3 regions of the Nocardioides oleivorans genome follow, and region 1 is predicted to be linked to each of the others. Evidence: predicted binding sites of a transcription regulator. Region 1 holds the regulator's gene; each other region holds the start of a gene.
The links. The regulator LexA, encoded in region 1, represses DNA repair genes until DNA is damaged. The targets are predictions, from matches to a motif close to TCGAACANNTGTTCGA.
Positions count from the first base shown of each region.

Region 2: the regulator LexA is predicted to act here: its motif matches at 1,354-1,369, upstream of recA (recombinase RecA).
Region 3: the regulator LexA is predicted to act here: its motif matches at 1,311-1,326, upstream of EUA93_RS15140 (DUF6504 family protein).

Region 1 covers NZ_SDWT01000001.1:2,236,605-2,245,983, forward strand. Annotated here, with positions in the region: gene secD (protein translocase subunit SecD) at 1-1,101, shown strand, start outside; gene EUA93_RS22235 (hypothetical protein) at 1,245-1,376, shown strand; gene EUA93_RS10720 (ATP-dependent DNA helicase) at 1,433-3,439, shown strand; gene EUA93_RS10725 (DivIVA domain-containing protein) at 3,421-3,885, opposite strand; gene EUA93_RS10730 (sulfotransferase family protein) at 3,898-4,617, opposite strand; gene EUA93_RS10735 (NAD(P)/FAD-dependent oxidoreductase) at 4,628-5,845, opposite strand; gene lexA (transcriptional repressor LexA) at 5,899-6,621, opposite strand; gene EUA93_RS10745 (LysM peptidoglycan-binding domain-containing protein) at 6,908-7,270, shown strand; gene EUA93_RS10750 (hypothetical protein) at 7,473-7,988, shown strand; gene EUA93_RS10755 (PKD domain-containing protein) at 8,090-8,770, shown strand; gene EUA93_RS10760 (hypothetical protein) at 8,822-9,079, opposite strand.
Region 2 covers NZ_SDWT01000002.1:441,895-451,273, reverse strand. Annotated here, with positions in the region: gene EUA93_RS17835 (DUF3046 domain-containing protein) at 1-28, shown strand, start outside; gene EUA93_RS17830 (MFS transporter) at 59-1,306, shown strand; gene recA (recombinase RecA) at 1,504-2,556, shown strand; gene EUA93_RS17820 (regulatory protein RecX) at 2,556-3,302, shown strand; gene EUA93_RS17815 (phosphoribosyltransferase) at 3,318-3,806, shown strand; gene EUA93_RS17810 (GNAT family N-acetyltransferase) at 3,846-4,568, shown strand; gene EUA93_RS17805 (PPK2 family polyphosphate kinase) at 4,592-5,446, shown strand; gene EUA93_RS17800 (HipA family kinase) at 5,443-6,243, shown strand; gene EUA93_RS17795 (DUF3037 domain-containing protein) at 6,240-6,620, shown strand; gene EUA93_RS17790 (AAA family ATPase) at 6,645-9,379, shown strand, end outside.
Region 3 covers NZ_SDWT01000001.1:3,159,773-3,169,151, forward strand. Annotated here, with positions in the region: gene EUA93_RS15125 (DUF4126 domain-containing protein) at 1-186, opposite strand, end outside; gene EUA93_RS15130 (YbaK/EbsC family protein) at 199-672, opposite strand; gene EUA93_RS15135 (hypothetical protein) at 742-1,209, shown strand; gene EUA93_RS15140 (DUF6504 family protein) at 1,408-1,719, shown strand; gene EUA93_RS15145 (SAV_6107 family HEPN domain-containing protein) at 1,730-2,164, shown strand; gene EUA93_RS15150 (DNA polymerase III subunit alpha) at 2,176-5,988, shown strand; gene EUA93_RS15155 (methyltransferase domain-containing protein) at 6,008-6,745, shown strand; gene dinB (DNA polymerase IV) at 6,779-7,960, shown strand; gene EUA93_RS15165 (DUF3040 domain-containing protein) at 8,072-8,518, shown strand; gene EUA93_RS15170 (transglutaminase TgpA family protein) at 8,645-9,379, opposite strand, start outside.

The DNA.
Region 1 (9,379 bases):
CTCGGCTCCGGCCCGATCAAGGGCTTCGGTGTCACCCTGACCATCGGTGTCGTCGCCTCGATGGTGTCGGCGCTGATCATCGCCCGCGTGCTCTGCGACCTCCTCGTCTCCAACAAGCCGGTCTCGCGCCGGCCCCGCCTCACCGGCCTGAGCGACGTCGGTGCCGTGCGCAGGTGGCTGGAGAGGAAGAACCCGCAGATCATGAAGCGCCGCAAGATCTGGCTCAGCATCTCGGGTGCCGCGCTCGTCCTCGCCGTCACCGGCATCGCGACCCAGGGCCTCAACCTCGGCGTCGAGTTCACCGGTGGTCGCCAGCTCGACTACTCCGTGAGCAAGGACATGACCGTCGACCAGGCCCGCCAGGCGGTGGCCGACGCCGGCTTCCCCGAGGCCGTCGTGCAGACCGCCGACACCGCCGACTTCACCGTCCGCACCGGGTCGATCAGCAACGACGAGGAGCAGAAGATCGAGGCCGAGCTGGCCAAGCTCGGCGGCACGGTCGACAAGGTCGACGACCAGACCATCGGCTCGTCGCTCGGCAAGGAGCTGCGCAACAACGCGCTCATCGCGTTCGGCGTCGCCTTCCTCGCCCAGCTGCTCTACCTCGCGATCCGCTTCAAGTGGACCTTCGGCCTCTCGGCCGTCCTCGCGATGGCACACGACGTGCTCCTCGTGACCGGCCTCTTCGCCTGGCTCGGCAAGCCGATCGACGGCATCTTCCTGGCCGCCGCGATGACCATCGTCGGTCTGTCGGTCAACGACTCCGTCGTCGTCTTCGACCGCATCCGCGAGCGCTGGTGGGGATCGAAGCCCGGTGACGACTTCATGGAGCTGGCCAACACCGCGTCCGTCGAGACCATGCCCCGCACGGTCAACACCGGCCTCGGCGCGATGTTCATCCTCGCCGCACTCGCCTTCATCGGCGGCGACTCGCTCCAGGACTTCGCCATCGCGCTCCTCGTCGGCCTGATCATCGGCACGCTGTCCTCGGTCTTCGTGGCCACCCCGCTGCTGACCTACCTCAACCAGCGGTTCCCGATGAGCCGGGTCAAGCGCGAGAAGGTCGTCCGGACCCCCGAGGACTCCGGCGCCGTCGTCTGAGGTTGCTGCCTCAGGAGTCTCCGGATATCCGGTGACCGCCCCGCTTGTCGGCCTGGATCTCGGCCGACAAGCGGGAGACTCGGGTGCAAAGGTCCCGTCGACGGGTCCAGGACGACGTTGCCCGGGCGGCGTAGGCTCTGCCCATGTTGTGGATCCTGTTGATCGTCGTGCTGGGCGTGGTCGCCTACAAGTACCGCGTGAAGATCCTGGCCCGGATCCTCGGCCAGCCCGAGCGGCGCATCGAGCGCCAGATCGGCCGCAAGAAGAACTACTGACGCCGCTTGTGGATGGCGTACGACGTGGTGTCGGCGCCGCCCCGTAGGGTGCTCTGGTGCCTGAGCCCGACACCTCCACCAGCCGAGTCGCGACCGTGCTGGCCAAGGCGGTCACCGGCCTCGGCGGGCAGCAGCGCGACGGCCAGGTGCAGATGGCGACGGAGGTCGCCGACGCGATGGAGGACGGTCGCCACCTCCTCGTCCAGGCCGGCACCGGCACCGGCAAGTCGCTGGGCTACCTCGTCCCGGCGATGCTCCACGACAAGCGCGTCGTGGTGGCCACCGCGACCCTCGCCCTCCAGCACCAGCTCGTCGAGCGCGACCTGCCCCGACTGGTCGAGGCGGTCAAGGACGTGCCCGGGCTCGACACGTCGTACGCCGTCCTGAAGGGGCGATCGAACTACGCGTGCCTGCACCGCATCCGGGCCGGCGTCCCCGACGACCAGGGCACCCTGGTCGACGTGCCCATGGGCTCCATGGCCGAGAAGGTCCTCGAGCTGCGGGCGTGGGCCGAGGAGGAGTCGGAGCAGAAGGCCAGCGGCGAGCGCGACAACGCTCCGCGCCACACCGATCGTGAGTGGCGCCAGGTCTCGGTCAGCCACCGGGAGTGCCTCGGTGCCGCGAAGTGCCCGTTCGGCGCGGAGTGCTTCGCCGAGCTCGCGCGCGAAAAGGCGCAGCGCAGCCACCTGATCGTCACCAACCACTCGCTCCTCGCGATCGACGCGATCGAGGAGGTGCCGATGATCCCCGACTACGACACCGTGGTCATCGACGAGGCGCACGAGCTCACCGCACGCGTCACCCAGGCTGCGACCGACGAGCTCGCAGCCGCCGACATCGAGCGCGCCGCCCGCCGCTCGAGCCGCTGGACCGCCGACGCGGACGGCGACCCGGCGGGTGACCTCGAGGACGCCGCCCAGCAGCTGGCCGAGGCCTTCGAGGCGACCCCGCCCGGGCGGATCGACCAGGTGTCGCAGCAGCTGTCCGACGCACTGGTCCTCGTCCGCGACGCCGCGCGCGCCTGCCTGTCGGCGTACCCGCGCGAGTCCGGCGGCGGTGGTGGCGAGGGCGACGCCGGTCGCACCCAGGCCAAGGGCATGGTGCAGGAGGTCTTCGTCAACGCCGAGCGGATGGCTGCGGGTTCGCAGGCCGACGTGCTGTGGCTCGGCGAGGCGCGCGACCGGTTACCTGCGCGGCTGCACGTCGCGCCCCTGCAGGTATGGGGCCCGATGCGCGACAAGCTGCTCACCGACAAGACGGTCGTCTTCACCAGCGCCACGCTGATGCTCGGTGGCGAGTTCGGCGCCGTCGCCACCTCGCTCGGTCTCAAGCCCACCGAGCGAATCGGCCACCAGGTCGCCACCACCGACGCCGAGGACGCGCTGCCGTGGAAGGGCATCGACGTCGGCTCGCCGTTCGACTACGGCCAGCAGTCCATCCTCTACGTCGCCCGCCACCTGCCTCAGCCCGGCCGCGACGGCCTCGGGCAGGCGCAGCTCGACGAGATCTGCGAGCTCGTCGACGCCCTCGAGGGCCGCACGCTCGGCCTGTTCTCGTCCCGCCGCGCGGCCGAGACCGCCGCCGAGGCCGTGCGCGCGCGGCTGCCGCACCTCACCACGCTCGCGCAGGGCGACGCCCAGCTCCCGGAGCTCGCCAAGCAGTTCGTCGAGGACCCGCACACCTGCCTGTTCGGCACGCTGTCGCTCTGGCAGGGACTCGACGTCCCCGGCGACACCTGCCAGCTCGTGATCATCGACCGGATCCCGTTCCCACGGCCCGACGACCCGCTGATGTCGGCGCGCCAGAAGGCTGCCGACCAAGCCGGCGGCAACGGCTTCATGCAGGTCGCCGCGACCCATGCTGCGCTGCTGATGGCGCAGGGTGCCGGCCGCCTGATCCGCACGACCACCGACCGCGGCATCGTCGCCGTCCTCGATCCGCGACTGGAGACCGCCCGCTACGGCCGGTTCCTCAAGGCGTCGCTGCCGCCGATGTGGTCGACCACCGACCCGGCGCTCGTCCGCCAGGCGCTGAAGAGGCTGGGTCAGGCGACCAGCGCGTAGACCACCACGCCGATGACCACCAGGATGCCGGCGAGGATCAGGTAGAGGGCGGGCCCGCCCGAGCTCACCTCCGTGATCGCGGACGAGGTCGTGGGCTCGTACGACGACCGCGCGGGCGCCGCCTGCGGCTGCGGGGTGGGTGCCGGCTGCGGCACCTCGGGCGCGGGCTCGGGCGCGGGAGGCGCCTGCTCGGGAGCTGCTCCACCCGACTCCCGGCGCGCGGTCTCCGCGGCGGCGAGGTCCAGCCAGCTGTCGACCTCGCCGATGTCGTACCCCTGCCGCAGCCGCACCGGGGTGAACCGCAGGTCCATGATGTGCTCGGCGCCGAACCGCTGCTCGGGAAGCTCGAGGTTGTCGAAGATCAGGTCGATGGCCTGGTCGACCTCTCCCATGTCGTACCCCTCGCGGAGGGAGGTCGTGCTGAAGGTGGGGCGGTCGAGTGCCATGTCGGTCCTCCGTCAGGCCTGGTCGGGTGAGTAGCCGAAGAGCTGGTAGTCGCGGCGGTACATCTGCGTCACCAGCGCGCGCAGCTCGGCGGAGACCTGCTGGTCGCGGCCGCCGGGCGCGGTCTGGTTCTTCGGCGCGCTCGGCACGGCGGGCGCCCCGATCCGCTCGCACACCTCGGCGAAGTCGCGGTCGAAGGTCTCGAGGCGGCCGATGAAGTCGACGCGGTTGAGGTCGATCATCCGGCTCTGGAGGGTCAGGTGCTGGTCGGTGCCGGGCACGGCGGCCAGGTCGTGCGTCGCGGTCCACGCGGCGAACTCCTCGACCACCTGCATCCGCGCGTGGGTCGCGGGGTCGAAGTCGTAGTAGTTGTTGTCCACGACCTTGTCGTGCCACGCCGACACGAATCGGTCGAGCGGGTCGCGGACGAATGCGAACGTGAAGTAGTCGGCGTACGACGCCAGCGGGTAGCGGATCCGCATCGCGTGGTCGACGTCGAGCACCACGCCGTTGCTCTCGCAGTGGTGCCGGATCGTGCGGGTCGCGACCTTGGCCACGCGGTACCAGACGAACCGGTGGCCGTGGCTGATCGTGAGGTTGTACGCCAGCGGGCTCAGCCAACCGGACTTCTCGCCCGCGGCGGCGAGCCGGTCGAGCTCCGCCTCTCCGGGCGGCGTCAGCCGGCGCCGGTTGCCGGGGCGGGTACGGAAGAGCTCGGGATCGGGGCGTGACATCGCCGCGAGGCTAGCCGAAGGCGATCCGCCCCCGCAGCGACTCCGGGTCGGCGACCGGTGCGTCCTTCGTCTCCGCGATCAGCTCGCGCGCCTGGTCGACGCTGTCCCACACGTTCCAGAGCAGCACCCCGCGCACGTGCCCGGACTTCAGGTAGTAGACGACGCCGGTGCCGATCTCGCCGTCCTTCCAGTCCTCGATCAGGTCGAGGTCGCTCCTCGTCTCGCCGACGGCCTCGTAGCCGCGGTCGAGGATGTCGGACCAGAAGAAGGGCGTGTAGTCGTAGGTCTCGTCGCTGCCGGCCATCGCCTTGCCCGCGGCTTCGCCCGACTTCTCGGCGTGGTCGACGTGCTCGACGCGGCGCCGGCCCAGGAGCGCGTCCGGGTACGACGCCACGTCGCCCGCGGCGTACACGTCATCGGCGCTGGTGCGCAGGTGCTCGTCGACCACGATGCCGTTGTCGACCTCGAGGCCCGCTGCCTCGGCGAGCCCGGTCCGGGGGAGCACGCCCACGCCGACGACCGCGCCGTCGGCGGTGATGTCGGTGCCGTCGTCGAGGCGGATGCGGACACCGCCGTCCTGCTCCTGCCCGCCCTCGACGGAGCCGTGCACGATCGTCACGCCCCGGTCGGCGAAGTCCTTGCTGAGGGTAGCGGCCAGTGCGCGCGGGAACATCGCCTCCTGCACGTCCTCGACGTCCAGCACGAGCGTGACGGTGACGCCGTTCTGCACGAGCGCAGAGGTGATCTCCGAGCCGATGTAGCCGCCCCCGACGACCACGACGTGGCTGCCCTCCGTGGCGACCGCGCGCAGCCGGTCGTAGTCGGCGGCGGTCCGGTAGTAGACGACACGGGGGCCGGGGTCGATGCCGAGCACGCGCGGCTCGGCGCCGGTGGCGAGCAAGAGCTTGCCGTATCCCACCGTCGTACCGTCCGCGAGGCGTACGACGTGCGCACCCGGGTCGATCTCAGTCACGGTCGTGTCGGTGACCAGGTCGACGGCGTCGTCCTCGTCGAGGTCGCCGGACAGGTCGGAGTCGGCCAAGGTCTTGTCGTCGCTGAGCCAGAGGTCCTTGGAGAGGTCCGGACGGTAGAGCGGCTTCGCGGGCTCCGACCCGAGGACCGCGATCGTGCCGCCCTCGTCCTGGGACCTGATCCCCTTCACCGCGCTCGCGGCCGTGACCCCTGCTCCGACGATGACGTAGTCGTAGGACTCCTTGACGGTGCTCATGTGGCCATCGTGTCCCGCAGGTGAGGACCTTTCAACGCCCTCGCGGGTGGGCGTCAGAGGCTGCGCAGCACCGCGGTCACGACACCCAGGATCGTGGCGTTGTCGCCGGGGATCGGGTCGTACGCCGAGTTGTGCGGGAGCAGCCAGACGTGGCCGTCCTTGCGCTGGAAGGTCTTCACCGTGGCCTCTCCGTCGATCATCGCGGCGACGATCTGGCCGTTCTCGGCCGTCTGCTCCTGACGGATAACGACGTAGTCGCCGTTGCAGATGGCCGCGTCGACCATCGAGTCACCCGAGACCTCGAGCAGGAAGAGCGTGCCGTCGCCGACGAGCTGCTTGGGGAGCGGGAAGACGTCGGTGACCTGCTCCTCGGCGAGGATCGGGCCACCGGCGGCGATCCGGCCGACGACCGGGATGTTGACCGCGGTGGGGGCGACGTCGCCGATGCCGGTCTCGTCGACGCTCGAGTCGTCGCCGCTGGAGATGGAGCGGCGTGCTGCCATCACCTCGGGCAGGAAGACCTCGAGGGCGCGCGGCCGGTTCGGGTCACGCTTGAGGAAGCCCTTGCTCTCGAGCACGCGCAGCTGGTGGGCGACGCTGGAGGAGGAGGTCAGGCCGACGGCCTGGCCGATCTCGCGCATGGACGGCGGGTAGCCCTTGGACTCGATCGAGTCCTTGATCGTGGCGAGCACACGCTGCTGGCGCGGGGTCAGGCCCGTGGCGTCCGGGGGACCGTCCGGCATCTCGATGACGTTCTTGTCCGCTGACTTGGCCATCTCTGGAACCTCTCGACGCGTGGCGGTACGGGCTGCTGTCCGTGCACCGTAGCCCGGATCGCACCACAGGATCAAACACCTGTTCGAACCTGCGTGTCGCGCTGTCCGCGCGGGCGACACGCCGAACATTTGTTCGACCGGAGTCTTGCATCGTTCGAACACGTGCTCTAACGTCGTACACATGTTCGATCGAACGTCTGATCGACGCCCACCCGCTGTCGGTGGCTGTCACTAGACATTCCTCGTCATCACACGACCCGGCTGATCTTCCCCAGGAGGCCACACCATGAGCACCCTCAGCCTTGCACCTGTCTTCACCACCAACACCGTCTCTGCCGCTCGCCCGCGCTCGTCCGTGCGATTGACGCGTCGTGGCCGGATGGTCGTCTTCCTGATCTCGCTGTTCCTGGTCCTCGGCGTGGCGATCATGCTCGCCGGTGGCGCCGTCGGCACCGACTCGGCCGGCCAGCCCGCGCCGACCGAGATCGTCCAGGTGGCCCCCGGTGACACCCTGTGGGGGATCGCCAGCGACCTCGCCACCGACGGTGACGTCCGCGGGATGATGACCGAGATCGAGCGGCTCAACGCCCTCGAGTCCGCCAGCCTCGCGGCTGGCCAGAAGCTCCGCGTCCCAGTCGTCTCCGACTGACGCGAAGGCCTCCATCAGCCGCTTCGACCCCGGCTGGTGGACCAAGGGGAAGGCGAGGGGCGGGCCATCGGCCCGCCCCTCGGCGCATTTCGGGGTCTTCGGTGTGGCCGGGTGCTCGTCCACAGGCTTTGCCTTCGCTCTGGTTCGAGAGCCGCCGTCATGGGTAACTTGACTGCGTCCACGCTCTCGGGAAGGCCGTCTCATGCACGTACGCCGCGCACTCGCGCTCGCCGTTCTCGCGCCCCTGCTCCTGGTCGGGTGCTCCGACGACCCCGAGCCGAAGCCCCAGATGCCGGAGACCTCGACCGCGACTCCCACCGAGGAGCCGACCGAGACCGAGACGCCCGAGGTCGAGAGTGCCGAGGACTTCATCCGGCGCTGGGTGAAGGCGGGCGACGAGATGCAGGTGACCGGCGATACGGCCGAGTACGACGCGATGACGCCGAACTGCAAGGCATGTCAGGGCTTCGTTGAGAGCGTGGAGCAGGTCTACGCGGCCGGCGGGAGTGCACAGTTCGCCGGCACCACCGTGACAAAGATCCGGCGCTACGCGGCCAAGCCGCCGACCTACGATGTGTCACAAGACGTCGCGGAGACCGTGATCAAGCACGGTGACACTGGCAAGACCGAGACATATCCGGCCGGAAGCACTCGGATTCGGGTGATCTTGAAGACGACGCAGTCAGGGTGGCTAGTCACGTACTTCGGGATCCTGTGATGCCGGACAGTCAACGAGTCGCCGGACTTCTAGCGGTCCTTGCAATAGTCGCCAGTGCGCTGGTCGCCCTGGTCGCGGCTCCCGCGCAAGCCGGCAGCTGCGTGGGCGTGGGATGGTCGCAAGTTTCGGCCGACTGCGCGTGGACCTATGCCGAGTACACCGAGAGCTCGTCGGCTGGCGACGGCCACACGTGGGTCGTCACGATCCAGTGCGGCAACGGTGGGATCTGCGCCGAGCACGTCGAGTGTGTCGAGAACGGCGAGGAGGGCTTCGTCCACGACGTCTACATGGACGGCACGGATGTGGGCGACGTGTGCGTCCCCGAGAGCCAGATCCAGGAGGTCGACGTCGCCGCGCTGGCGATCCGTGCCTTCAAGAACTACGACTGGCCGGCGTCAGCCCTCGTCGTCCAACCCCCGGGCGGCAAGACGCTGGTCAACCTCGAGACGAACTTCTACACGACCGACAACCAGGTCATCACCCGCTCGGTCACCGTCGCCGGCAGGAACGTGACGCTCCGCGCCACCCCGACGTATACCTTCCACTTCGGCGACGACTCGAGCACGACGACGGCGAGCCCGGGCCGGCCGCACCCCGACCTCGACGTGACCCACACCTACGCCAGCACGGGCGACGTGGTCGTCAGCCTCGACACCACCTACTCCGGCGAGTTCCGGATCGGCGACGGCGACTGGCAGGCGATCCCCGACACCCTGACCGTCGCCGGCCCCGGCTTCGACCTCCAGGTCGTCGAGGCGCTGCCGCAGCTCGTGATCCGCTGATCGCGCGGAGTGCGGTCGTGGTGACGCGGATGCCGCGTCACCAGCACCGCACTAGCGAGCGGCGCGCTTCCCGCCGACCGGGCGAGGTGCGGCCGGCGCGGAGCCGGGGGAGCCGGGGGAGCCGGAGGATTCGGGCGCGGCCGTGATCCCCAGGGCGCGCATCATCCGGGCGAGGAGCAGCAGGCCGACGAAGAGGCAGGCGATCGCACCGAGGCAGGCCAGGGCCATGAAGCCCCAGGCGCCCGAGCTGCCCCCGCGGGCCGCCGTACCGAAGTCGATGGCGGCGTACACGAGGTAGCCCCAGGCCACGACGCAGAGCGTGATCGCGGCCCCGAGGAGGAGGGCGGTCCGGTTCAGTGTCCGGGGCTGGCGAGTGCCGCGCCTCGACCCTGCTCGCTTCCCCGTGGACACGGGGATCATTGTGACTGATGTGACCCGAGGGGGACACCCGAACCGCGCAGGGCCGGCGAACATCCGGTCGTTCGAGCAGGGGTCGACACGCCCCTCGGCGCGGCGTTCCGACGACATATCCGCAGGTCAGGCGCATGCCCCGAAACAGATCGGTCGAGGTTCCGCATTCGCTTGCCAAGCGTTGTGGTCGGGGCGTAC
Region 2 (9,379 bases), on a different contig from region 1:
GCTCGAGCTGCCGGACTCCGAGCGGTGAGCACGGCATGACGGTGAGCACGTCGTGACGATGGCGGTGGGCGCCGACGTCGAGGTCGTCCAGCGCCGCACCGTCCGCACGCTCGTCGTCTCGCAGGCGGTCGGCGCGGTCGGGGTCACGATCGGCGTCACCACCGCCTCGCTCCTCGCCCGGGACATCTCCGGGAGCGAGGCGATGGCCGGGCTCGCGCAGACCTTCCAGGTGCTCGGCACGGCCGCGGCGGCGTACGCACTGGCGCGGGTGATGCGCCGGCACGGACGTCGCGTCGGCCTCGTCACCGGCTACCTCCTCGGGGCCTCGGGAGCGGTGCTCGCCGTCGTGGCCGGCGTCGTCGACTCCATGCTGGTGCTGCTGGTCGGTGCCGTGCTGCTCGGCGCGACCACGGCCGTCAACAACGGGTCGCGCTACGCCGCCACCGACCTCGCGACCGAGGAGCACCGCGCCCGTGCGCTCTCGATCGTCGTGTGGGCGACGACGATCGGGGCCGTCGCCGGCCCGAACCTCGTGGGCGTCGGCGGCGTGACCGCCCGGTGGCTCGGCGTCCCCGAGCTCACCGGGGGCTTCGCGATCGGCTCCGTCGTGCTCCTCCTCGCCGCCCTGTGGGTGTGGTTGCGGCTGCGGCCCGACCCGCTGCTGCTCGCGCAGCAGACCGCGGGCGTCACGCCGTCGGCCACCTCGGGCCCGGGTGGCGACCGCTCGTGGGTCCGGTTCGTCGAGGTCGTCCGCGACGTGCCCGTCGTCGGCCACGCGGTCGTGGCGATGGCCTGCGCCCACGCGGCGATGGTGACCGTGATGATCATGACGCCGCTCCACATGGAGCACGGCGGCGCGCACCTCGAGGTCATCGGCTTCGTGATCTCGATCCACGTGCTCGGGATGTTCGCCTTCGCGCCGGTCGTCGGCTGGGCGGCCGACCGGTTCGGTCGCTCGGCGGTGCTGGTGGCCGGGGGAGTCGTGCTGATGGTCTCGCTCGCCCTGTGCGGGTCCTCGCCCCAGGGCTCGTCGTGGGAGATCTTCGTCGGGCTGTTCCTCCTCGGCCTCGGCTGGTCGTGCGCGACCGTGGCCGCCTCGACGGTCATCGCGGACCGCACGCCGATCGCCTCGCGCACCGACGTCCAGGGCACCTCCGACATGGCCATGTCGCTGACCGCGGCAGGTGGCGGTGCGCTCGCCGGAGTCATCGTCGGGGGACCGGGCTACGGCGCGCTCGCGCTCTTCGGGTCGGTGCTGGCCGCGGTGGTCGTGGTCGCGGGCCGGATGACCCGCAGCCGCGCGTGACCCGGCTCCCGGATCTGCCCGCGACACGCCGCGTGTCGAACGGTGCATCGAACACCTGTTCGGGCTAGATTCTCTCCACAGGTACGACGAGGGGCGAGGTTGTCCACAGCGTCGACGGTCCTGATCAGGGACTGTCAGTGGCTCGCCCTAGCGTCGCATAAGTACCGCAGACAACGACGAGAGAACGGGACACAGCAATGGCTGGAGCAGACCGCGAGAAGGCACTCGACGCCGCCCTCGCACAGGTGGAGAAGCAGTTCGGCAAGGGCTCGGTCATGCGACTGGGCGACGAGACGCGTGCCCCGCTCGAGGTGATCCCCACGGGGTCGATCGCCCTCGACGTGGCCCTCGGCCTCGGTGGTCTCCCGCGCGGACGCGTGGTCGAGATCTACGGTCCGGAGTCCTCCGGAAAGACGACGGTCGCCCTCCACGCGGTGGCCAGCGCCCAGGCGGCCGGCGGCATCGTCGCCTTCATCGACGCCGAGCACGCGCTCGACCCCGACTACGCGAAGAACCTCGGCGTCGACACCGACGCCCTCCTGGTCTCCCAGCCCGACTCCGGTGAGCAGGCGCTCGAGATCGCCGACATGCTGATCCGCTCCGGTGCGCTCTCGCTGATCGTCATCGACTCCGTCGCGGCGCTCGTGCCCCGGGCCGAGATCGAGGGCGAGATGGGCGACAGCCACGTCGGCCTCCAGGCCCGCCTGATGAGCCAGGCGCTGCGCAAGATGACCGGTGCCCTCAACAACTCCGGCACCACCGCCATCTTCATCAACCAGCTGCGCGAGAAGATCGGCGTCATGTTCGGCTCGCCCGAGACCACCACCGGTGGTCGCGCGCTGAAGTTCTACTCCTCGGTGCGCCTCGACGTGCGTCGCATCGAGACGCTCAAGGACGGCACTGACATGGTCGGCAACCGCACCCGCGTCAAGGTCGTCAAGAACAAGGTGGCCCCGCCGTTCAAGCAGGCCGAGTTCGACATCATGTACGGCAAGGGCATCTCCCGCGAGGGCGGCCTGATCGACGTCGGCGTCGAGGCGGGCATCATCCGCAAGGCCGGTGCCTGGTACACCTACGAGGGCGACCAGCTCGGCCAGGGCAAGGAGAACTCCCGCAACTTCCTGCGCGACAACCCCGACCTCGCCAACGAGATCGAGAAGCTCATCCTCGAGAAGCTCGGTGTCACGCCCAGCGTCGACAAGCCCGCTGACGACCTCAGCGACGAGCCCATCGGGGTCGACGACTTCTGATGTCGGAGTCACGTCCCGCCCCCGACTGGGTCGGCGACGTCGGCCTCGGCGTCCAGGCGTGGGTGGGGCAGTCCCCGCCCACGCCGGACGAGCCGCGCAGGTCGCGGGACTCGACCGGCAGGTCTGCCGGCGCGGCGAAGGGCAGGAAGAAGTCCCGCCCCCGCCGCACGTGGGAGGAGCGGGAGGCCGCTCGGCTCGCCCGAGAGGAGGCCGCCGCCGCGGAGGTCGAGGCCGACCCCGAGGCGGTGGCCCGCAAGATCCTCCTCGACACGCTCACCGGGCAGGCCCGCACGCGCCAGGAGCTCGCCGACAAGCTCGCCAAGCGGGGCGTGCCCGACGACCTCGCCGCGGGGCTGCTCGACCGGTTCACCGAGGTCGGCCTCATCGACGACGCCGCGTTCGCGCGACAGTGGGTGGAGAGCCGGCACCGCAGCCGTGGCCTCGCCCCCATGGCCCTCAAGCAGGAGCTGCGCCGCAAGGGCGTCGCCGACGACCACGTCGCCGAGGCCCTGGAGCAGATCGACGAGACCGACCAGCGCGACGCGGCACGGGCACTGGTCGAGCGGAAGCTGCGGTCGATGCGCGGTCTCGAGCCGCAGGTGGCGACGAGACGGCTGGCGGGCCTGCTGGCGCGCAAGGGCTACTCCTCGGCGATCGCGTTCTCGGTCGTGCGCGAGGCCCTCGCCGACGCAGCCGCGGGTGATGAGGGTCTCGTGACCGACGACATGGCGCCGCCGGACGACTGACGGTTGGATGGCCTCGTGAGCAACGAGCGTGAGGTCCTGACCTACGAGCTGTTCGGCACGGCCACCCGCGACCTGGCCCAGCAGGTGGCCGACTCCGGCTACCAGCCCGACATGGTCCTCTCGATCGCCCGCGGTGGCCTGGCGCTCGGCATGGGGCTCGGCTACGCACTCGGTGTGAAGAACCTGTCCGTCCTCAACGTCGAGTTCTACACCGGCGTCGACGAGCGCCTCGACGTGCCGATCATGCTGCCGCCGACCCCGGCCGCGGTCGACCTGTCCGGGCTCAAGGTGCTCATCGCCGACGACGTCGCCGACACCGGTCGCACCCTCGAGCTGGTCCACGAGTTCTGCGAGGGCCACGTCGCCGAGGCGCGCACGGTCGTCATCTACGACAAGCCGCACTCGGTCATCAAGCCCGACTACGCCTGGCGCGAGACCGACCTCTGGATCGACTTCCCGTGGTCGGTCCTCCCGCCGGTCGTCGGAAGCGGACTCGCACACTGACCCTGCCGTCGGGCCCGCGAGGGCTGAGAAGGTGGGACGGTGGAACCCGTCCCTGCTGCCGTCGTCCCTGTCGTCGTGCGGGTGCGGGGCCACGAGCTGACCGGCGCCGTCCGGCCCGCCGAGTCGTGGGCCGCAGCAGCGCGCCGGGTCGCGGCGACGGCCGCTGGGGCACCGGTGGCGACGGACCTCGCCGGCGAGACCCTGGTCTTCGCGGTGGAGCCTGACCTCACGACGACCCTGCGGGCGATGACGTACGGCGACCTGCCGGTCCTGGCTCGCTGGCTGGGCGAGCCGCACGTGCAGCGCTGGTGGCACCACGAGGGCGAGCCGAGCCAGGAGCGGGTTGCGGCGACCTACGGCCCCCGCATCGACGGCACCACCCCGATCCGGATGTGGGTGGCCGAGGTCAACGGGCGCTCGGTGGGGTTCGTGCAGGACTACCGGATCCGCGACTTCCCCGACTTCGCGCTGCTGACCCCGGACCCGGACGCGGTCGGGCTCGACTACGTCATCGGCGAGCCGGACTGGGTCGGACGCGGGATCGGGGCACGGGTGCTCTGGACGTGGATGGTGCGTGCGGCCACGCGGTTCCCGGACGCCACCGGGTTCTTCGCCGCCCCCGACCACCGCAACGCCGCGTCGCTGCGCGTGCTCGACAAGGTGGGCTTCGTGCGGGGCACGTGGTTCGACGAGCGGCAGCGAGACGGTGGTGTGGCGACCGTGGTGGGGTGCACGCTCGACGTGCGTCGGGTGCTCGGCTGACGACCGTCGGTCATGATGTCCCCATGACCACCTCTCCCATCGCCGATGCCCTGCGGCTGCCCGCCGGCCCGGTCGACCTCACCGCCATCGAGACCGATGCCGCGCCCGGGTTCGACGGCAAGAAGGCCGACGGCAAGGGGGCGCTCTTCGCGATGGGCGACGAGCTTGCCGACCTGCAGGAGCGGCTCTGGGCCCAGCGCACCGTGGGGTCGGAGCGTCGCGTGCTCCTGGTGCTCCAGGGCATGGACACCAGCGGCAAGGGTGGCGTCCTGCGCCACACGATCGGCCTGGTCGACCCGCAGGGCGTGCGGATCACCAGCTTCAAGGCACCCACCGACGAGGAGCGCGCCCACGACTTCCTGTGGCGGATCGAGAAGGGCCTCCCGCCGGCCGGCTACATCGGGGTCTTCGACCGCAGCCACTACGAGGACGTGCTGATCGCCCGCGTGCACGAGCTCGCCGAGCCTGCCGAGATCCAGCGTCGCTACGGCGCGATCAACGACTTCGAGGCCCGGCTCGCGGACCAGGGCGTCTCGATCATCAAGTGCATGCTGCACGTCGGCGCCGACGAGCAGAAGGCGCGGCTCGCCGCGCGGCTGGACAACCCGGACAAGCACTGGAAGTACAACCCCGGCGACCTCGACGAGCGGGCCTTCTGGTCGGCCTACCGTGAGGCCTACGAGATCGCGCTCGAGCGGACGAACACCGACGTCGCGCCGTGGCACGTGGTCCCGGCCGACAAGAAGTGGTTCCGCAACCTCGCCGTCGCCCAGCTCCTGCTCGACACGCTTCGCGGGCTCGACCCGCAGTGGCCGGCCGCCGACTTCGACGTCGAGGCGGAGAAGAAGCGCCTGGCCGAGGAGTCCCCGGTCCAGTGACGCTTCAGCACGTCTCCGTCACCCGCTACGTCACCCCGCTCCGCGAGGGCGGCAGCCTGCCCGGCATCGTCGAGGCCGACGACCTGGGCACCTACGTCTGCAAGTTCCGCGGTGCCGGCCAGGGGGCCAAGGTCCTCGTCGCGGAGGTGGTCGTCAGCGAGCTCGCCACCCGGCTGGGCCTGCGCACCCCGCGACTCGTCGTGCTCGACCTGGACCCCGAGATCGCCCGCTACGAGGCGGACGAGGAGGTCCAGGACCTCATCCGGGCGAGCGTGGGTCCCAATCTCGGCATCGACTTCCTGCCCGGCTCGTTCGGCGTCGACGGCCAGGTCTCGGTCGCCGACGACGAGGGCGCGCGGGTGCTCTGGCTCGACGCCTTCACCGCCAACGTCGACCGGTCCTGGCGCAACCCCAACCTGCTGCTGTGGAACGGGGACCTCTGGGTCATCGACCACGGCGCCTCGCTCTACTTCCACCACGGCTGGCGGAGCGGGGTGACCGATCCCGCGAAGTTCGCCGCCCAGCCCTGGGACGTCAGCGGGCACGTCTTCGAGACCTGCGCGGCCCGGGCGCGCGAGCTCGACGGGGAGATCGCGGCGTCGCTCGGCCGCGAGGTCTTCGTCGAGGTGCTGGCCGCCGTCCCCGACGTGTGGCTCGAGCCGCTCCCGGGCACCGACGGCACCGAGGGCACCGAGCTCGGTCCGGACGAGCTGCGGGCGGCCTATGTCGACTTCCTGACCGCGCGGCTCGGCACCCGCCAGTGGCTGCCCGGCCACGACGGCGAGGTCGCGCCGTGACCCGGCTCGCCTACCAGTACGTCGTGCTGCGCTGCGTGCCGAGGCCCGAGCGCGAGGAGTTCCTCAACGTCGGGGTCGTGCTCCACTGCCAGTCGGCCGACTTCCTCGACGCGGTGTGGAACGTCGACGCCGACCGGTTGCACGCCCTCGACGCCGGCATCGACGTCGACCAGGTCTGCGAGGCGCTGGGCTTCGTCGACTGGGTCTGCCGCGGCGACGAGCGTGGAGGCGCGGCCGCCCGGCAGTCCCTCGGCCAGCGGTTCGGGTTCCTCAAGGCCCCGCGCAGCACGGTGCTCCAGCCGGGTCCGGTCCACGGCGGCGTCACCGACGACCCGGCGCGCCAGCTCGAGCACCTGCGCGAGCGCCTCGTCGGGTAGCCCCGTGGGGTTGATACTCGTGGGGTGAGCCAGTCCGGCGACGCCGTCCGGTTCCGGCTGTCCTCCGCGCTGGTCGTGGAGGCCGCCGGACGCTCGTTCGCGGGCGGCGAGCTGGGCAGCCGCAAGGCGCGGACGTTCCTCGCGCTGCTCGCCGCCTCCGGGGGCACCACGAGCACGGACCGCATCGTGGAGGCGCTCTGGCCCGACGCGGTGCCGGCCGATCCGGGAGCCAACGTCGCCACGCTGGCGAGCCGGATCCGCCGGACGCTGGGTCCGGTGCTGGGTCGCGACCTGGTGGTCGGGGTGCCGGGGTCCTACCGCCTCGGCGGCACCTGGACGGTCGACCTGGCCGAGGCCGCGCTGCTGGCCTCGGAGGCCGGAGCCCGGCTCGGCCTCGGCGAGCACGCGCTCGCCGAGGCGTCTGCCGCGGCCGCCCTCGGCCTGCTCGGCAACGGCCCTGCCCTCCTCGACGAGGACGACGTCGACTGGGTCGTGCAGGTGAGGCGTGAGGCCGACGACGTGCGCCGCGAGGCACGCCACCACCGCGTCGTGGCGCTTCTCGCGCTCGACCCCGCGCGGGCCGTGGCCGTCGCCTCGGCCGGCGTGGACGCGGACCGCTTCGACGAGCGCGCGGTGCGCGACCTGATGCAGGCACTGGCCGCGGACGGGCGCGTGTCGGCGGCCTTGTCGACGTACGACGCCGTGGCCCGCGCCCTGCGCAGCGAGCTCGGCACCGACCCCGACCGGGCGACGGCCGACCTCCACCTGGCCCTGCTGCGCGACGCGGAGCCGGCTCCGCAGGCGACGGTGGCGGTGCCGGCCCCGCGCGATCCGCCCGACCAGCCGTCACTGGTGGGCCGCGACCCGGAGCTCGCGGTCGTGCGCGAGGCCTGGCACGCCGCGGTCGGCGGAGGGGCCGACGGCGTCGTGCTCGTCGTCGGCGAGGGCGGCATCGGCAAGACCGGCCTGCTCGACGCGGGCGCAGCCCACTGCGCCGCCACCGGGGGCCAGGTCCTCCGGGGACGCTGCCACCCCGCGGAGAGGTCGCTCTTCCTCCAGCCCTACGTCGACGCCCTCCGTCCGGCGCTCGTGGGACTGCGGCCGGACGCGCTGCTGGCCGTCGTCCGCGACCACGAGGCCGCGTGGGTCGCCCTGCTCCCGGACCTCGCCGAGGTGGTGCGCGGCACGACCGCCCCACCCGTCGACCACGACCTGCACCGCCGCTCGACGTACGACGCCGTGGTCGCGGGCCTGCGCCGGCTCGCCGCCACGCGTCCGGTCGTGCTCGTCCTCGACGACCTCCAGGACGCGGGTGCCGCGACGGTCGACCTCCTGGGACACCTCGCCGGTCGCCTCGGTGGTGCCCGCGTCCTGCTCGTGGGAGCGGTCCGCAGCGAGGACCCTTCCGTGGCCGAGCGGCTCGGCGACCGCGCGCGGCACCTGCGGCTCGGACCCCTCCCGGCCGAGGCGGTGGACGAGCTGGCGGCTGCGGCCGGGCTGTCGGTGCACGGTGGCCAGGTGATGGCCCGCACCGCCGGACACACCCTGAGCGTGGTCGAGTGCCTGCGTGCCCTGCAGGGTGGCGACGACGGCGTGCCCGCCTCGTTGGCGGCAGGCGTCCGCGCCCGTGTCGACCGGCTCGAGCCCGGTCCCCGAGCGGTGGTCGAGGCCGGTGCCGTCCTGCGACGCCGCCTCGACCCGCGACTGCTGGGCGCGCTGGCCGAGACGTCGGAGGTCGCCGCGTCCCGGCACGGCGAGGAGCTCACGCTCGCCGGGCTGTTCGTGCGCAGCGGTGCGGTCTACGAGTTCGCCAACGACCTGCTCCAGGAGTGCGTGTACGCCGCCCTCCCGCAGGCGGTCGCCGCCGCCTACCACCGCCGCGCCGCGGACCTCACCGCCGATCGGCCCGAGGTGATGGCCGACCACGCCCGTGCCGTCGGCGACGACGCGCGCGCGGCGCGGGGCTGGCTCCTCGCGGGTGAGGCGGCGCTGCTCAGCGCCGCGGTCGAGGACGCCCGGACGCTGGTCGAGCGGTGCCTGGCCGTTCTGTCGGTCGCGGCCGACACGCGTGCCCGGGCGCTGCTCGTGCGCGCCCGGGTGCACGAGGCCGGCACCAGCTGGACGGCCGCGATCCAGGACATCGACGAGGCCCTGGCCTGGGCCCGGGCCAGTGGCGAGCGACGTCTCGAGCTCGCCGCCCTCCGCGCGCGTGGCGGGGACGCCGCGATCGGCGCGCAGGTCAGGCCCGACGAGATCGGCCGTGCGCTGGAGGACGGCGTCCGGCTGGCGGCCGAGCTCGGTGACCGACGCGCCGAGGCCGACTTCGCGTGCCGCCTCTCCGTCCTGGAGGCCAGCCGCCTGCAGCTCGCGGGGGCGCGAGCCCGGGCCGAGCGGGCCGTCGACCGCGCCCGCTCCGCGGGCTCGGCGGAGGCGCTCCTCCTGGCCCTCGACGGACTGAAGACGACCGCGTGGTACCTCGGTGACGCGCCCCGTCTCGCCTCCGTGCTCGACCAGCTCCAGCCGCTGCTGGCCGCGCGCCCCGACCCCTGGCTGCACCAGTGGGTGGTCTTCGAGTCGGCCTTCGTGCCGGCGGCGTACGACGACTGGGCGGGCGCGCGCGAGCGGATCGAGGAGGCGCTGGACCTCAACCGGCGCAGCGGGTTCCCGGCCTACGCGGGCTGGCTCACGTCCTACCAGGCGTGGCTGCTCCGGCTCGAGGGAGACCTCGATCAGGCCCGGCGACTGGGCCGGGCCGCGGT
Region 3 (9,379 bases), 920 kb from region 1:
CTTGTCGGCGATGAACTCCATCGCGTAGAGGAACCCGGCCGCCGCGAGCACGTCCCACCGGGCCAGCACGTCGGGGATCTCGTCGAAGGAGCCGACCCGGTCCGCGATGCCCAGCACCAGGACCACGAGGTAGGAGTTGATGCCGCTCGCCCACCCGCTGGAGAAGGTCAGTGCGAGCGCGTCCACGTCTGTCCCACCTCAGTCGACCTGGACTTCCTCGGCGCCCGTCATCGCCACCAGCTCGTCGTAGGTCGACGAGAACACGGCCGCCGGGTGGCCGGCGGCCGCCCACACGACCGGGTGCTGCCGCAGCCACGGATCGATCCACGTGCGGACCGGCGCGGGGTGGTCGAGGGGGGAGACGCCGCCGATCACCTGGCCGGTGTGGCGGCGCACGAAGTCGGGGTCGGCGCGGGTGAGCCGGGCCACGCCGATGCGCTCGGCTACCGCCTTCGTGTCCACCCGGTGGGCGCCCGAGGTGAGGATCAGGACCGGCTCGCCGTCGCTGTCGAAGAGCAGGCTGTTGGCGATCGCGCCGACCTCGCACCCGAGTGCCGCCGCGGCGAGTGCCGCAGTGTGGGCGCTGTCCGGCAGGATGACCACGTCACCGGTGCCGCCGCGCCGGGTGAGCTCACCCCTAAATGAGGTGATCGATGCGTGCTCGGTCGACATGATGCGAGCCTAGCGACGACCGGCACCACTTCGACGAGCACCACTTCGACGAGCACAGGAGTTTCCACGATGGCGCGCGACCTGCCCCGATCCGTGGTCAACAGCGTGCGGGTGCTGATGCTGATCGTCGCCACCGCCGCGGTGATCACCGTCCTGATCTGGCTCCTGCGCGACGACGTGATCCTCGGCTGGGCGCGCGGCAACCCGTCCGCCCAGGAGATCCTCGCCCAGGGCGGCATCGACCAGCTGCGCGACAGCCCGATCGTGCCCGGCTTCGTGGCACTGGCGGTCGTGGCCTTCGTCGGCTTCACCCTGCTCGCGATGGTGCTCGGGTCGTTCCTCCTCGGCGGCCACGGCTGGGCGCGGATCGTGCTCACCGCGACGGCCGGCGTCGGCGTCCTCGTCGGCGCCGTCGCCCTCAAGTCGCACCTGCCGGCGATCTTCGTGGTGCTCTCCGCGCTCGTCATCGCCGAGGGCCTGGTGCTCTCGTTCCTCCTCTGGCGGCGCGAGACCACGGTCTTCCTCCGCGACGTCTGAGCCCACGCCGGCTCCGTCCGGCTGTGACTGGCTCTGTCCGGATCTGTCCGGCCCGTCGCCCTTGACGGGTTGTCGGTGCCGGGTAGTACCGTTCTCGGTGTTCGAACAGATGTTCGATGCGACCCGGGTGGCGGTGACCTCGACCCCCACCTCCGCCCGGGTCGGCCCCGGGGTCGACGGATGTGCTGAGGAGGCGCGATGAGGCAGTACGACGACCCGGTCGAGGTGCGACGGGGTGAGGCGGAGGACCCCGAGCAGTTCCTGTGGCGAGGCCGGTTGTGGAAGGTCCGTGCGGTGGTGGCCCACTGGATCGAGACCGGTCCGTGGTGGCAGGGCGCCGGCAGCCGCGCCGAGGACGGCCCGCTGGCAGAGCTGGTCACCGAGCGCGAGCTCTGGCGGGTCGAGGCCGGTCGCGGGATCCCGGCCGACGAGCGCGAGACCTACGGCGTCTTCGACCTGTCCTTCGACTGGACCGACGGGCGCTGGCAGCTCGTCGGCTGCCAGGACTGAGGGCGGACCGATGGACCACACCGCTCCCTTCCCCGGACCCACCCCCGGCCCGCACATGCTGCCGGCCACCGCCCACTCCTACCTCGAGCGCTCGGCGACCTCGCTGCGAGACGCGATCACGGCGCGCGACGTGCCCACCCGTTACGCCTGCGCCCACGTGGCCGCGCTGTGCGCCGCGGCCGCGCTCCTCGCGGCGAAGGCGCGCCCCGCGCCGCGGGCCCGGCGCCAGAAGAACGCCTGGGTCCTGCTGGCCGAGGTCGCACCCGAGCTCTCCGAGTGGGCCAGCTTCTTCGCCGCCGGCGCCGCCAAGCGCGCGGCGGCCGAGGCGGGGTCGACGCGTGCGGTGACCGAGCGCGAGGCCGACGACCTCGTGCGCGACGCCGACCGGTTCCTGGCGGTGATCGAGCAGGCGCTCGGCCTGGTGCCGCACGCCAGCGTCGCCTGAGCGCGGTCGAGGTGTCGGACCCCTTCGTCCACCTCCACGTCGCCTCCGGCTTCTCCCTCCAGTACGGCGCCTCGCACCCGCACGTGCTGGTCGAGCGGGCCGCCGAGCACGGGATGGACACCCTCGCCCTCACCGACCGCGACGGCACCTACGGCGCCGTCAGGTTCGTCCGGGCGGCGCAGCGTGCCGGGATGCGTCCGGTGCTCGGCGTCGACCTCGCGGTGGCACCGACCGGTGCGCTGGGCGGTCCGTCCCGCGACGCAGGCCGCCCCGCCCCTCGTCGTACGCCGGCACGGGGCGGCGCGGTGCGCGACACCTCCCTCGAGCAGGGCGGCCACCCGCGGGTGACCTTCCTGGCCAGCGGCCGGTCCGGCTGGGCGGCGCTGTGCCGGATGGTGTCCGCGGTCCACCTGTCCGGTGAGCGCGGTCGTCCGGTGGCGACCCTCGAGGTGCTCGGGCCGTGGCTCGCCGGCGGGGACCTCCTGGTGCTGCTCGGGCCCTCCTCGGAGCTCGGCCTCGCCGCCACCCGAAGGCGCGACGACCTCGGGCTCGCCACGATCGCGCCGTGGCTCGACCTGCTGCCGCGCGACAACGTCGTCGTCGAGCTGGTCTCCCACCGGCTCGGCGGCCGACCGGGGGAGTGGGGGCCGGGCACCGCGCCCCACGCGGCCCGGATGGCCGGCATCGCCCGGAGCGCCGGGCTCGCGACCGTGCTGACCAACGCCGTGCGCTACGCCGACCGACTCGACGCGCCGACCATCGACGTGCTCGACGCCGCCCGTCGACTCGTCCCGCTGGGGTCGGCCAACCTCCGCGACGTCGGCCCCGGTGGTGTCCGCGGCAACGCCGAGGGCTTCCTGAAGTCCGGCAAGCAGATGCACGACGTCGCCGAGGAGGTCTGCCGCCTCGCCGGGCTCGGTGACAGCGAGCTGGAGGCCCGGCGCCTGCTCGCCCGCACCCGGTTGGTGGCCGACCGGTGCGCGATGGACCCGCGTGCCGACCTGGGCATCGGCGAGGTGCACCTCCCCGAGCTCGAGCTGTCCGACGCGACGGCGTCGTCCGCCGACGGCGCGCTGCGCCGGCGGTGCGAGGCGGCGATCGGGTGGCGCTACGGCACCGGCCCGAAGCAGGTGGTGTGGAAGCGGATCGACGACGAGCTCGAGGTCATCGCCGCGCTGGGCTACGCGTCGTACTTCCTCACCGTCGCCGACGTCACCGACCTCATCGCCGCGAGGGGCATCCGCCGGGCGGCCCGCGGGTCCGGCGCCGGCAGCGTCGTCAACTACCTCCTCGGCATCTCCGGGGTCGACCCGATCCGCCACGGCCTGCTGATGGAGCGCTTCCTGTCCCCGCTGCGGGTCTCGCTGCCCGACATCGACATCGACGTCGAGTCGGCCCGGCGCGAGGAGGTCTACCGCGCGATCCTCGACCGCTTCGGCGGCGAGCGGTGTGCCGCGGTCTCGATGATGGACACCTACCGCGTGCGCCACGCCGTGCGCGACGTCGGGGCCGCGCTCGGCATGCCACCGGGCGAGGTCGACGCGATCGCCAAGGCGTTCCCGCACATCCGGGCGCGTGACGCGCGGATGGCGCTGCGCGACCTGCCGGAGCTGCGGGTGAGTGGACTGGGCGACGGTGCCCTCGACCACTTCTTCGGGCTCGTCGAGCGGCTCGACGGGCTGCCCCGCCACATCGCCATGCACCCGTGCGGGGTCCTGCTGTCCGACGCCACGCTTCTCGACCGCACGCCGGTCGAGGCCTCGTGGGCGGGCTTCCCGATGAGCCAGTTCGACAAGGACGACGTCGAGGACCTCGGGCTGCTCAAGCTCGACGTGCTGGGCATCCGGATGCAGTCCGCGATGGCCCACGCCGTCGCCGAGATATCCCGCGTCGACGGCGTCCACATCGACCTCGACGACGAGGTGCAGGTGCCCTTCGACGACACCACGACCTACGACATGATCAGCTCCGCCAAGACCCTCGGCGTCTTCCAGATCGAGTCGCCGGGGCAGCGCGAGCTCGTCGGCAAGTCCGGCATCGAGAGCTTCGACGACATCATCACCGACATCTCGCTGTTCCGGCCCGGCCCGGTCCAGAGCGACATGGTCACGCCCTACCTCGAGGCCAAGCACGGGTGGGCCGAGCCGCACTACCTCCACGACGACCTCCGCCCGATCCTGGAGGGCACCCGCGGAGTGGTGGTGTTCCACGAGCAGGTCATCGAGATCATCGCCCGGTTCGCCGGCGTCCCCTACGACGAGGCCGACGAGGTGCGGCGCGCGCTCGGCACCACGGCCGGGATGGCGACCACGAAGACGTGGTTCTACGCCCGCGCCGCCGCGCTGGGCTACGACGAGCCGCTCGTCGCGCAGCTCTGGGCGGTCCTGGAGGCGTTCGCGTCGTTCGGCTTCTGCAAGGCCCACGCCGCGGCGTTCGCGCTCCCGACCTACCAGTCGGCTTGGCTCAAGGCCCACTGGCCGGCCCACTTCCTGGCCGGCGTGCTCACCCACGACCCGGGGATGTACCCCAAGCGGCTGATCCTCGACGACGCGCGCCAGCTCGGTGTCGGCGTGCTCGGCCTCGACGTCAACGCCAGCTCGTCGGACTACTCGGTCGAGCGCGGTGCGTCGGAGGAGGGGCACGCGATCCGGCTCTCGCTCACCGACGTGAAGGGGATCAGCGCGGCCGAGGTGGCGCGGGTCGTCGAGGCCCGCGCCGGCTCGCCCTACGTCTCCCTGTCCGACTTCTTCCACCGCGCCCGCGTCTCCCGGCCGATCCTCGAGCGGCTGGTGCTGGCCGGCGGGTTCGACGGCGTCTACGGCATCGGCTCGGGCGAGCACCCGGTGACGCGGCGGGGCCGGGTGACCCGCCGCGACCTGCTGCTCCAGGTCGCCGAGCTCGACCTCCACGCGCGCTCGCTCGAGCGCGCCTCACGCGCCCGGGGCCTGTCGCGCGGTCGTACGCCGTCGCCCTCCACCGTCGCGGCCGCGGAGGCGGCGCGGCGCAACAGCTCCGACGCCACGACGCGAGGGGGCGCGGAGACGACCGAGCGGCACGCCCTCGCCGACGGCGGCGTGTGGGCACGCGCAGCCGCCCAGTCGCAGGCGAGCCGCCCGGTGGTCGAGGCCGAGTCGGTCCAGCTGACCCTCCGCCTCGGGGACGAGCCGGGGGAGCCGGGGGAGCGCCCGACCGGCCTGCCGGAGATGACCAGCGTCGAACGGATGCGCGCCGAGCTCGAGATCCTCGGCCTCGACGTCACCCAGCACGCCATCGCCGCCTACGACGAGTTCCTCGACGCGCTGGGCGTGACCCGCAGCCGCGACCTGCTGCAACGACGGAGCAGGTCGGAGCTCCTGGTGGCGGGCGTCAAGGTCGCCACCCAGACGCCACCGATCCGGTCGGGTCGCCGCGTGGTGTTCCTGACCGTCGACGACGGCAGCGGCCCGGTCGACGCGACGTTCTTCGAGGACGCCCAGGGCCCGTTCGCCGTCACCGTCTTCTCGTCGTGGCTGCTGCTGGTGCGCGGCGAGCTCCGCCGGACCGGGCGCCGCGGCGTCTCCGTGCGGGCCACCGGGGCCTGGGAGCTGCCACCGCTCCACGCGCTGTGGCAGCGCGCCCGCTCGAGCGAGGAGGGTCTCGCGCTGGTGCGCGCCGAGCTGGTGCGACCCCGCGTGCCGGCCGCGGCCGAACCCGCCCACCGGCGCGTGCTCGTCCACAGCAGCGGCTTCCAGCTCTCGCCCTACGCCGACGTCCGGCCCGCCGGCGACGCCGCCAAGGACGTCGCGCGCCACTTGTGGCACCGCAGCCCCGGGAGCCCGGGATGAAGCCACTAGGGTTGACGGCATGGCCCAGCCCTCTGCCAGCGACCGCCGCCAGTCCGTCCGCGCGGGCGTGGTCTGGGACGGCGTACGCCGCCTCCTCGAGGCCGACGGCAGCGAGCACGCCCGCATCGTCGACATCGGCGGCGGCACCGGAGGCTTCGCCGTGCCGCTGGCCGAGCTGGGGCACTCCGTGCAGGTCATCGACCCCAGCCCCGACGCCCTCGCCTCGCTCGACCGGCGCGCCCGCGAGCGCGGCGTCGCCGACCAGGTCACCGGCCAGCAGGGCGACCTGTCCGACCTCGCCACCCTGGTCGACGAGGCCGACCTGGTCCTGTGCCACGGCGTGCTCGAGATGGTCGACGATCCCGCGGCGGCCCTGTCCGCGATCGCCGGGGTGCTGCGCCCGGGCGGGCACCTCAGCCTGCTCGTGGCCCAGCGTCACGCCGCGGTCATCGCGCGCGCCATGGCCGGTCACTTCCAGGCCGCCCGCGAGCTGCTCGACGACGAGGTCGACGCGGGTGCCACGAGCCGCGGCGGTCAGCGGTTCACCCACGACCAGCTCGTCGACCTGCTCGAGGCGGCCGGCCTGCAGGCGTCCGCGGTCCAGGCGGTCCGGGTCTTCGCCGACCTGGTGCACGGGAGCCTGCTCGACCTCGAGCCCGGCGCGACCGCGGCCCTGGTCGAGCTCGAGCGTGCCGTGGCCACCCGGCCGGAGTACCTCCCGCTCGCCGCGCAGCTGCACGTCATCGCCGCTCGCTGAGACCGGCGCCGGCCCGGGTGCCGGGGGTGCGGCATGACCGACACCCCGATCCTGCACGTCGACATGGACGCGTTCTACGCCTCCGTCGCTCTGCGCGAGCGCCCCGACCTGGTCGACCAGCCGGTGGTGGTCGGCGGCAGCGGGCGGGGCGTGGTGCTGGCGGCCAACTACGTCGCGCGGCGCTACGGCGTGCGCTCGGCGCTGCCGATGACCCGCGTACGCCGCCTGTGCCCGCACGTCGTCGTCCTGCCGCCCGACTACGACACGTTCACCAGCGTCTCGGCCTCGGTCATGGAGACGTTCCGCGAGGTCACGCCGATCGTCCAGGCGGTCTCGCTCGACGAGGCCTTCCTCGACGTCCGGGGGTCCGTCCGGCGGCTCGGCGCACCGGTCGTGATCGCCGAGCAGCTGCGCTCGGCCATCCACGACGAGCAGGGGATCACCTGCTCGGTCGGCGTCGCGGCGACCGTGTCGGTGGCCAAGCTGGCGAGTCGCCGCGCCAAGCCCGACGGAGTGATCGTGGTGCCGCCCTCGGAGGTCACGACCTTCCTCCACCCGCTCGACGTCGGTGAGCTCTACGGCGTGGGGGAGAAGACGCAGGCCCTCCTCCAGCGTTTCGGCCTGGTCACCGTGGGCGACGTCGCCCACACGCCCGTGCGCACCCTGCAGCGCGCCGTCGGACACCATCTCGGGAGCCACCTCCACGACCTGGCATGGGGCACCGACCGCGGCGACCTCACCCCGACCGCCGGCCCCCACGAGCCCGAGCGGTCGATGGGTGCGGACGAGACCTTCTCCCGTGACACCGACGACCGCGACGTGATCGTGCGCGAGCTGCTGCGGCTCTCCGCCCGGGTGGCGGGCCGGATGCGCGCCGCCGGGGTGGCCGGACGCACGATCACCCTGAAGGTGCGGTTCGCCGACTTCACCACCATCACCCGCTCGCGCACGATGTCCGAGGCCACCGACGTGACCGTCGAGATCCACCGCGCCGTGACGCGCCTCTACGACGCGCTCGGCCTGCAGCGCGCGCGCCTGCGCCTGGTCGGCGTACGCGTCGAGGGGCTGGTGCCGCGCTCGACCGTGCACCGCCAGCTGGTGCTCGGCGAGCCGGAGCACGGATGGGCGGAGGCCGATCGCGCCGTCGACCTGGCCACCCGGAGGTTCGGCTCGGCCGCCGTCCGGCCCGCGAGCCTGGTCGTCGAGCGGGCCTGACGGGCGCCGCCGGTGACACGGATCCACCCACGGTGGGGTGAATTTTCGGAGGACGCCTACCGTACGCCCGGGAGCGTGCCTAGACTTGCGCTCGAGAGGTGAGGAGGAACGATGGAGCTCTCCGAGGAAGAACTGCGACTGCTCGAGCAGATGGAGCGCGCTCTCGTCGAGGAGGACCCGAAGCTGGCCTCCACGCTGCGTGGCACCTCGTTCCAGCGAGCCGCCCGCCGTCGGGTCGTGCTCGGCGCCGTCATCCTCCTCGTGGGCATCGGCCTCCTGATCGCAGCAGTGCTGATCGACGTGAGCACCGTCCTCCAGACCGTCCTCGGTGTCCTCGGCTTCGTGGTGATGCTCGGCGGTGCGGTCCTCGCCCTCACCTCGGCCCGTCACCCGGGTCACGCGAACCCCACCGTCCGCGCCTCCGGCAAGTCCGGACTCGGCGTCGTCGACGGTGGCCGCCAGCACCGCCCGGGGCGCTCGTCCCGCCAGCGGTCGGGCAGCCCCTTCATGGAGCGCATGGAGGAGCGGTGGCGTCGCCGCCGCGAGCGCGGCCTCTGAGCTTCACACCCTCGCACCACGAACGAGCCCGGCCGGATCGGCTGGGCTCGTTGCACGTCCGGACGACTGAGCGGACCCGGCCGGGTCGGACGACAGCCGGAGCCGGAAGCCGCCCGCCCGACCGGATCAGCCGACGAGCTCGTCGGCCGTCCGGGTCGACTCGTGGTCGGTGGTGGTCTCGGCCTGGCTCGACCGCGCGCGGGGGCGCCACGACGTACGCCGCCCCACGACCGAGGCGGGCCACCACGCGGCGCGTCGTGCCTCGCGCGGCGTGACGCCGGCGGCGAGGGACTCCTCCACGAGAGCCAGGTCGGCGGCGAACCGGTCAGCGGTGAAGGTCTCCGGGTCGCGGGCGTAGCGGCTGCGCTCGAGCGCTTGGACGAGCCGGTCGAGGGAGGCCGCGGCCTCGGGCGCCTGGTCGCGCCCGCGACGCGGACGGTCGGGTCGTTCGCCACTCCCGACCGGGGTGGCGAGCAGGCGTCCGAGCCACTCGCCGGCCCGCCTCGGTGAGCGCCCGGTGGGCCAGGCGTGACCCAGGTCGCGCGCGACGTCGCGCAGCTCGACCCAGAGGTCCTCGATGTCGCCGCCGAGGCGCCGGCGCCGACGGGCCCCGCGCACGAGGCGCGGCGTCATCAGCAGCAGCGCCAGCACGACGAGTCCGAGGAGCCCGGCGAGCACCGGCACCCACGGGATCGAGCTGGTGTCGTCGGTGGCCGACTCGGCGGCGGGGTCGGCGGTCTCGCCGCGGTCGGGCAGCAGCTCGGTCGAGCGGCTCGCGCTGGGCGAGGGCTCCTCGGTGATCGGCGCGAACTCCGCCGAGGTGTAGCCGGGGACGCCGGAGGCGCGGTCGGCGGGCGTCGG